DNA from 2 places in the Bradyrhizobium sp. KB893862 SZCCT0404 genome. Region 1 is predicted to be linked to the other one. Evidence: riboswitches for the same ligand, from Rfam matches in the RefSeq annotation. Region 1 holds a riboswitch; the other holds the start of a gene.
The links. A riboswitch is a leader RNA that binds a small molecule or an ion and turns the genes downstream of it on or off. The one in region 1 is predicted to bind S-adenosylmethionine.
Positions count from the first base shown of each region.

Region 2: it holds a riboswitch for S-adenosylmethionine, as region 1 does, so the genes downstream of both, metX (homoserine O-acetyltransferase MetX) here and JQ617_RS36815 (O-succinylhomoserine sulfhydrylase) in region 1, are expected to answer to the same signal.

Region 1 covers NZ_JAFCLT010000015.1:65,449-69,661, forward strand. The annotation lists gene JQ617_RS36810 (SGNH/GDSL hydrolase family protein) at 1-744, shown strand, start outside; gene JQ617_RS36815 (O-succinylhomoserine sulfhydrylase) at 852-2,039, opposite strand; SAM riboswitch at 2,114-2,193, opposite strand; gene JQ617_RS36820 (2'-deoxycytidine 5'-triphosphate deaminase) at 2,274-3,410, shown strand; gene JQ617_RS36825 (PAS domain S-box protein) at 3,521-3,934, shown strand; gene JQ617_RS36830 (hypothetical protein) at 4,039-4,213, shown strand, end outside.
Region 2 covers NZ_JAFCLT010000003.1:522,111-526,323, reverse strand. The annotation lists gene hisC (histidinol-phosphate transaminase) at 1-810, opposite strand, end outside; gene JQ617_RS16410 (chorismate mutase) at 846-1,694, opposite strand; SAM riboswitch at 1,911-1,990, shown strand; gene metX (homoserine O-acetyltransferase MetX) at 2,076-3,278, shown strand; gene metW (methionine biosynthesis protein MetW) at 3,281-3,946, shown strand; gene JQ617_RS16395 (alpha/beta fold hydrolase) at 4,068-4,213, opposite strand, start outside.

The DNA of each region.
Region 1 (4,213 bases):
TTCAGCCGCGTGCCCTGCCTGCCGCCCAAGGACGCGAACAAGGGCAGTGCGAAGGCGATGGGCTCGCTGCCGCATGTCGCCGCCAAGCTCGTCGCCGGTAAGCCCGTCGTGATCGTCGCGTTCGGCTCCTCGTCGACCGCCGGCTATGGTGCGAGCTCGCCTGATTTCAACTATCCGAACCGCCTCGCCGCGCAGCTGCACCGGCACTATCCGACCGCCGACATCACCGTCATCAATGCCGGTGTCGGCGGCGAAGACGCGCCCGAGATGATGAAGCGCCTGCAGACGCAGGTGATCGACGTGCATCCGGACATGGTGATCTGGCAGGTCGGCACCAACGCCGTGCTGCGCAATCTCGATCCCGGCGACACCGCCAAGCTCGTCGAGGACGGCATCGCCCGCATCCAGGCCGCCGGCGGCGCCGACATCGTGCTGGTCGATCCGCAATATTCGCCGGCCGTCAATCAGCGCGCCGAGAGCGCCGGCAAGATGATCAAGCTGCTCGGCAAGGTCGCCGAGCTGCGCAAGGTCGGCATCTTCCCGCGCTTCGAGGTGATGCGCGACTGGCACGAGAACCAGTCGATCCCGGTCGAGAGCTTCGTGATCGCCGACGGCCTGCACATGAACGATTGGGGCTATGCTTGCTTCGCCCAGCTGCTCGGCGATGACATCATCCGCTCCGTCGGCCAGATCAAGCTCGGGGTGAACGTGCCCGCGGATGTGCGGACGTACCGGCCGATGTAATTCGGTGGCGTAGGGTGGGTTAGGCGAAGCCGTAACCCACCACTTCTTCATCCGCGGAGATAGACAGTGGTGGGTTACGCTGCGCTAACCCACCCTACAATCTAAGATCACGCCTTCTCCAGCGCCGCCGTCAGATCCTCGATCAGATCGTCGGCATGCTCCAGCCCTGCGGAGAAGCGAATGAAACCTTCGCTGATGCCGAGCGCGGCGCGGTCTTCCGGCTTCAGGCGCTGATGCGTCGTGGTGGCCGGATGGGTCACGAGGCTCTTGGCGTCGCCGAGATTGTTGGAGATCTTCGCAAGCTTGAGTTCGTTGAGCACGCGGAACGCCGCGGCCTTGCCGCCCTTCACCTCGAAGCCGACCAGCGTCGAGCCGCCGCGCATCTGCTTCTTCACCAGCGCCGCCTGAGGATGATCGGCGCGGCCGGGATAGATCAGCCGCGAGATCTTCGGATGGCTCGCCAGCACCTCGGCGACCTGCGCCGCCGTGTCGGTCTGCGCGCGCACGCGCACGCCCAGCGTTTCCAGGCCCTTGAGCAGGACCCAGGCGTTGAAGGGCGAGATCGACGGGCCGGTCTGGCGCATGAAATTGTGGATGTGCTCGGCGATGAAGGCTTCCGACGACAGGATGATGCCGCCGAGACAGCGGCCCTGGCCGTCGATGTGCTTGGTCGCGGAGTAGACGACGACGTCGGCCCCGAGCGCGAGCGGGCTCTGCCAGATCGGGGTCGCGAACACGTTGTCGACGACAAGCCGCGCGCCACCCTTGTGCGCGATCTCGGCGATGCCGGGAATGTCGAGCACGTCGAGCGTCGGGTTGGTCGGGCTCTCCAGGAAGAACGTCTTGGTGTTGGTCTTCACCGCGCGCTGCCATTCATCGAGATTGGCGCCGTCGACCAGCGTGGTCTCGATGCCGTAGCGCGGCAACAGGTCCTGGATGACGTAGAGGCACGACCCGAACAGCGCGCGGGAAGCAACGACGTGATCTCCGGCCTTCAGCGGCGCCAGGATCGCGGTGGTCACCGCCGCCATGCCGGTTGCCGCCGAGCGCGCGGCTTCGGCGCCCTCGAGCTCGATCATGCGGCGCTCGAACATTGCGATCGTCGGGTTGGAGTAGCGCGAATAGATGAAGCCGGGATCCTCGCCCTTGAACCGCGCCTCGCACTCCTCGGCGCTGTTGTAGACATACCCTTGCGTCAAAAACAGCGCCTCTGACGTCTCGCCATATTGCGAGCGCAGGGTGCCGGAATGGACCAGGCGGGTTTCGGGGCGGTAAGTGGCAGGCGACTTCGACATAGGACCCTCCGATATGACCGTCTCGTCGAAAACGGTCACAAAAAAACCGGCCTGGATAAAACCACGGGCCGGGATCACAGAGGTCCCCGGCCTGTTTAGCGACTTATTTAACGTGGCTGCAAGCCGGCCGGCTCAAATCACCACGGGATAAGTGATGCTCATATTCCGCATTGCCCTTTTCGTCAAGGCGTCCATCGGATAGCCGTAAAAGGCTAGTATTTCCCGCATGTCCGGATGTACTTGACCCCTGATGAGGACCCTCGGTTGACGTTCACGGTCGCGCCCGACGCCAATGGTATCCTGCCCGACCGCATGATCGCGGCGATGGCGGAAGCAGGCCTCATCCTGCCCGCCTACGATTTCGTCGAGAGCCAGATCCAGCCGGCGAGCCTCGATCTGCGTCTCGGCGACATCGCCTATCGCGTCCGCGCCAGCTTCCTGCCCGGTCCCGGTGCCACCGTCGCCGAGCGCATCGACGAGTTGAAGCTGCACGAGTTTAGCCTTGCCGACGGCGCGGTGCTGGAGACCAACTGCGTCTACATCGTGCCGCTGCTGGAAAGCCTGGCGCTGCCGCCGGAGATCGTCGCGGCCGCCAATCCTAAAAGCTCGACCGGCCGCCTCGACGTCTTCACCCGCGTCATCGCCGACGGCACCCGCCGCTTCGACATGATCGGCGCCGGCTATCACGGCCCGCTCTATGCCGAGATCAGCCCGAAGACGTTTCCGGTGCTGGTGCGCGAGGGCTCGCGCCTGTCGCAGGTGCGCTTCCGCACCGGCGATGCCATCCTCAACGCCGACGAGCTCGATGCGCTGCATGCCGCCGAGCGCCTCGTCGATATCGACGATGCCGATCTCGCGGGCGGCGTTGCCGTCTCGGTCGATCTCTCCGGCGAGAAGGCGAACGGCTTCGTCGGCTATCGTGCCAAGCGCCATACCGGCGTCGTCGATGTCGATCGTCGCGCCGGCTATTCCGTCGAGGATTTCTGGGAGCCGATCTCGGCGCGCCCCGACGGCAGCCTGATCCTCGATCCCGGCGAGTTCTACATCCTCGCCTCCAAGGAAGCGGTGCAGGTGCCGCCGGATTACGCCGCGGAGATGGTGCCGTTCGATCCGCTGGTCGGCGAATTCCGCGTGCACTATGCCGGCTTCTTCGATCCCGGTTTCGGCTATGCCGGTGCCGGCGGGCTGGGATCGCGCGCGGTGCTCGAAGTGCGCTCGCGCGAGGTGCCGTTCATCCTCGAGCACGGCCAGATCGTCGGCCGCCTCGTCTATGAGAAGATGCTGGCGCGTCCCGACGCCATGTATGGCCAGCGCATCGGTTCCAATTACCAGGCCCAGGGCCTCAAACTATCGAAGCATTTTCGGGTGTAGCCCGATCCTGTAGCCCGGATGGAGCGAAGCGAAATCCGGGACACTCTCGCTTGTGGCACGATCCCGGTACGCTTCGCTCCATCCGGGCTACATTCCGGCGAGGTGGCGACATGACCGACCAATCCCAACTCGACGCAAACATCCTCAACGACGTCGCCGACGCGCTGATCTATTCCGATCGCGCCGGCACGATCACGCGCTGGAATCGCGCATCGAGCGCGCTGTTCGGCTTCACCGCCGACGAAGCGCTCGGCCAGAATCTCGACCTCATCATTCCCGAGCATCTGCGCGCCGCGCACTGGAAAGGTTTCGAGGCCGCGCTCGCGAGCGGCACGATGAAGCTTGCGGGCAAGCCGACACTGACCCGCGCGCTGCACAAGAGCGGCCGCAAGCTCTACATCGAGATGACGTTTGCGCTGGTGCGGGATGCCGGCGGCGCGGTGCAGGGATCGGTCGCGATGGCGCGCGACGTCACCGAACGCGTCGAGCGCGATCGCGCTGCGAAGGTTGCACGAAATTCGTGATGCGGAATTGACGGGCCGCCGCGCAGAGAGGCTTGCGCGCGCGTCATGTTGCCTGTCGGCAGAGGCGGTGACACACTCGATTGCAACAACGATCGGGAGCGAACATGACCACGCCAGGCGACACCGCGCAGGAAGCCCAATGGAAGCGCTGGCGTGCGGTCGCCGACCTCTACCACGCTTTTTTCACCGGCCTCATCCTCACCGTCGTCACGCGCCGCGGCACGGCGGATGCCGCCGAATTCGTCTTCCGCGTGTTCCGCCGCCAGCAGCAGGAGCGCT
Region 2 (4,213 bases), on a different contig from region 1:
CTGATGCGCGGTGTCCTCGATCGCGGCGACCGCGGCGTACATCGCCGGCGTCGACACGTTGAAGGGACCGCGGATGCGGTTGACGGCATCGATGATGTGCTCGGGGCCGAACATCCAGCCGATGCGCAGCGCCGCCAGGCCGTGGATCTTGGAGAAGGTGTGCGTCACCACCGTGTTCTCGGTGGTGGCGACGAGCTCGATGCCCATTTCATAGTCGTTGCGGGAAACGTAGTCGCAATAGGCGGCGTCCAGCACCAGCAGCACATGCGAGGGCAGGCCGGCGCGCAGCCGCTTGACCTCGTCGAACGGAATGTAGGTGCCGGTCGGGTTGTTGGGGTTGGCGAGCCAGACCAGCTTCGTCTTCGGCGTCACCGCCTTCAGGATGGCGTCGACGTTGCAGGTGAGGTTGGTCTCCTCCGCGATCACGTTCCTGGCGCCGACCGCCATGGTAGCGATCGGATAGACCAGGAATCCGTGCGTGGTGGAGATCGCCTCGTCGCCCTGGCCGAGATAGGTGTGGGCGAGCAGGTTGAGGATCTCGTCCGAGCCGGCGCCGCAGATGATGCGGTTGGGATCGAGGCCATAGCTGCGGCCGATCGCTTCGCGCAGCACGCGCGAGGTGCCTTCCGGATAGTCTTCCAGATGATCCGCCACGCGCTTGAAGGCTTCGATCGCCTTGGGCGAGGGCCCGAACGGCGTCTCGTTGGCCGACAGCTTGAACACCTTGCGGCCCGGCTCCGGCACCGGGGTCTTGCCGGGCGTGTAGGGCGCAATATCGAGAATGCCGGGGTTCGGCACGGGGCGGGACATCTTCAACTCCGGATAGGCTTTAGGCGATACGCGATTTACGATTTCGGCCCGGTCGGGGCCACCGTATAGCGCGTTGCGTGGCTGCCGACGAGGGCCGTGGAGCGTACCGAGGCCCCCGCCTCGATCAGGGCAGCCCTGATTTTGCCGATGCTGCTCTCGCTCGTAACCGAGACGAGCAAGGCCGCGCCGTCGAAGGCGGTATCGGGCACCGCCACGATCTCGGCGAGCGGCGACAGGGCGCGCGCGACCTCGGCATTCCATCCCGACACGCGCACGCTGAAGGTCTCGACCTCCGTCACCAGGGCGCTGTCGGCGACGCGCGAGATCGCGAACACCGGCAGCGCGGCCGGATGGTCGGCGCGCTCGACGAAGGGCATCCGCGCGATGATCTTCGGCGCGCCCTCTGCTTCCAGCTCCAGCCACCAGGGTGTGCGGCTCGAGGTCGCCGAGACCAGCGCCAGATCGCCCTTGGATTTCGCCACCGCCTCGACCGCTGCCTGCGCGCTGAAATGCGCGACGTAAGGAACCGTGAAGCCGAAATGGAAGCGCACGGAATCGCGCATCGCTGGCTCGCTCACCGAGATGTCGGCGTGCACGGAGAACGGCGCCTGCACATAGGTGAAGGTCGAGATGATGACGCGCCAGATGCTCTCGACCGTGTCGAGCGGCAGGATGCCGCGATGACGCTGCACGATCTCGCGCATCATCGAGGCCTCGCGCGCCGGACGGAAGGCCGAGCCGACCTCCTGGGTCTGCTTGACCTGGATCAGGCGGTCGATGATGTCGCCGCGCTGCATCAGCAGGCGATGCATGCCCTCGTCGATCGCGTCAATCTCCTTGCGCAATTCCTGCAATGACGGTGGCGCGGGCGGACGTTGGGACATATCTGACTGGACTGTTGAGAGGCGTTCCAATGCGGGCCGGCCCAGGAAACTGGTAGGAAACTGGTAAGGCCGGATCCGCTGCGATCGACGTCTTGATTAGGCAGTCGGGGCGGCGAAAGCAAAGAGAAATGACGGCCTGTCCGGCGGGCAAGACAGGGACGAATTTGGTTGATCCGGTCCGCGACTTGACGAAAACCGCCCAAGCCGGTAGTTTTTTGCCCGTTCCGTGGTCATTTGAGCCGGCCGGCTTGCAGCCACGTTAAAAAACTCGCTAAACAGGCCGGGGACGCTTCCGATCCCGGCCGAACCTATCGTTCAGGCCGGGTTTTTCATGGCCTGATTCCAGCGGCGGTCTGACGACAGTCGCAAACGAGGTCGATGATGGTTGGCGTCAAGTCCGTGCCCAGTCCCGCGATCAGTGCCGACGACCGGTCGCATGAGGTGGATCATCCGAGCTCGCCGGTCGCGCAGTTCGGCGCCGACCAGCCGCTGCGGCTCGATTGCGGCGTCGATCTCTCCCCGTTCCAGATCGCCTATCAGACCTATGGCGAACTCAACGCCGATCGCTCCAACGCGGTGCTGATCTGCCATGCGCTGACCGGCGATCAGCATGTCGCCAATGTGCATCCCGTCACCGGCAAGTCCGGCTGGTGGGAGACGCTGGTCGGCCCGGGCCGGCCGCTCGATCCCAAGCATTACTTCATCATCTGCTCCAACGTGATCGGCGGCTGCATGGGCTCGACCGGGCCGGCCTCGATCAATCCCGCCACCGGCAAGGTGTGGGGCCTCGATTTTCCCGTCATCACCATTCCGGACATGGTGCGCGCGCAGGCGATGCTGATCGACCGGCTCGGCATCGACACGCTGTTCGCCGTCGTCGGTGGCTCGATGGGCGGCATGCAGGTGCTGCAATGGACTGCGGCCTATCCTGGCCGCGTCTACTCCGCGCTGGCGATCGCCTGCGCAACGCGGCACTCGGCGCAGAACATCGCCTTCCACGAGCTCGGCCGGCAGGCGGTGATGGCCGATCCCGACTGGCACAATGGCGGCTATGCCGATCAGGGCATCCATCCGCATCGCGGCCTCGCGGTGGCGCGCATGGCCGCGCACATCACCTATCTCTCGGACGCGGCGCTGCATCGCAAGTTCGGCCGGCGCATGCAGGATCGCGAATTGCCGACCTTCTCGTTCGATGCCGACTTCCAGGTCGAGTCCTATCTGCGCTACCAGGGCTCGTCCTTCGTCGAGCGCTTCGACGCCAATGCCTATCTCTATCTGACGCGCGCGATGGACTATTTCGACATCGCGGCCGACCATGGCGGCGTGCTGGCGAAGGCGTTCGCCGGCATCCAGACGCGTTTCTGCGTTGTGTCGTTCACCAGCGATTGGCTGTTCCCGACCTCGGAATCGCGCGCGCTGGTGCATGCGCTGAATGCGTCGAGCGCGCGGGTGTCGTTCGCCGAGATCGAGACCGATCGCGGCCACGACGCCTTCCTGCTCGACGTGCCCGAATTCTTCGACATCTCCCGCGCCTTCCTGCAATCGGCCGGCAAGGCACGCGGGCTTACGGCTAAGGACGGCTAGCGATGTCTGTACAGGAAGTGCTGCCGCTCGGCGGCGTTGCGGCCGGACAATCCGGCCAGGCTCGCGCCGACCATCTGCTGGTGGCCGAGATGGTCAAGCCGGGCTCGAGAGTGCTCGACGTCGGCTGCGGCGACGGCGATCTGCTGCAGCTGCTCGAGGCCCGCGGCATCGACGGGCGCGGCATCGAATTGTCGCGCGAGGGCGTCAATCGCTGCGTCGCCAAGGGCCTTGCCGTGGTGCAGGGCGATGCCGACACCGACCTCGTCAATTATCCCGACGATGCATTCGATTACGTGATCCTGTCGCAGACGCTGCAGGCGACGCGGCAGCCGAAGGTCGTGCTGGAGAACTTGCTGCGCATCGGCCATCGCGCCATCGTGTCGTTCCCGAATTTCGGCTTCTGGAAGATGCGGCTCCAGCTCCTGATCGGCGGCCACATGCCGCGCACGGAGAATCTGCCCGCGACCTGGTACGACACCGCCAACATCCACTTCTGCACCATCAAGGATTTCGTCGAGCTCTGCGACGCGATCAACGTCAAGATGGAGCGCTCCGTGGCGCTCGATCTCTACGGCCGCCCCGTGCCGCTGAACCTGCCCTGGTGGGTGTGGAACATGTTCGGCGAGCAGGGCGTGTTTCTGCTGACGCGCGGCGGGCAAGGGAAGTAGCGGCCCGTAGCCCGGATGGAGCGCAGCGCAATCCGGGGCAGGTCGTGCCGCGGTCGAGAATCCCGGATTACGCTGCGCTCTATCCGGGCTACGCGACGGAGAGTTTCGCCGCACCTTCGCTCTAATGCGCCGCCAGCGACCTAGGATCCCGCACCGGCCAGCGGCCGGCCTCGACCAGCGTCACGAAGCGCTCGACGCTCTCGTTGAACAGCGCGGGCTCTTCGAGGTTGAGCACGTGGCCCGACTTCGGAAACACCGCGAGCCCGG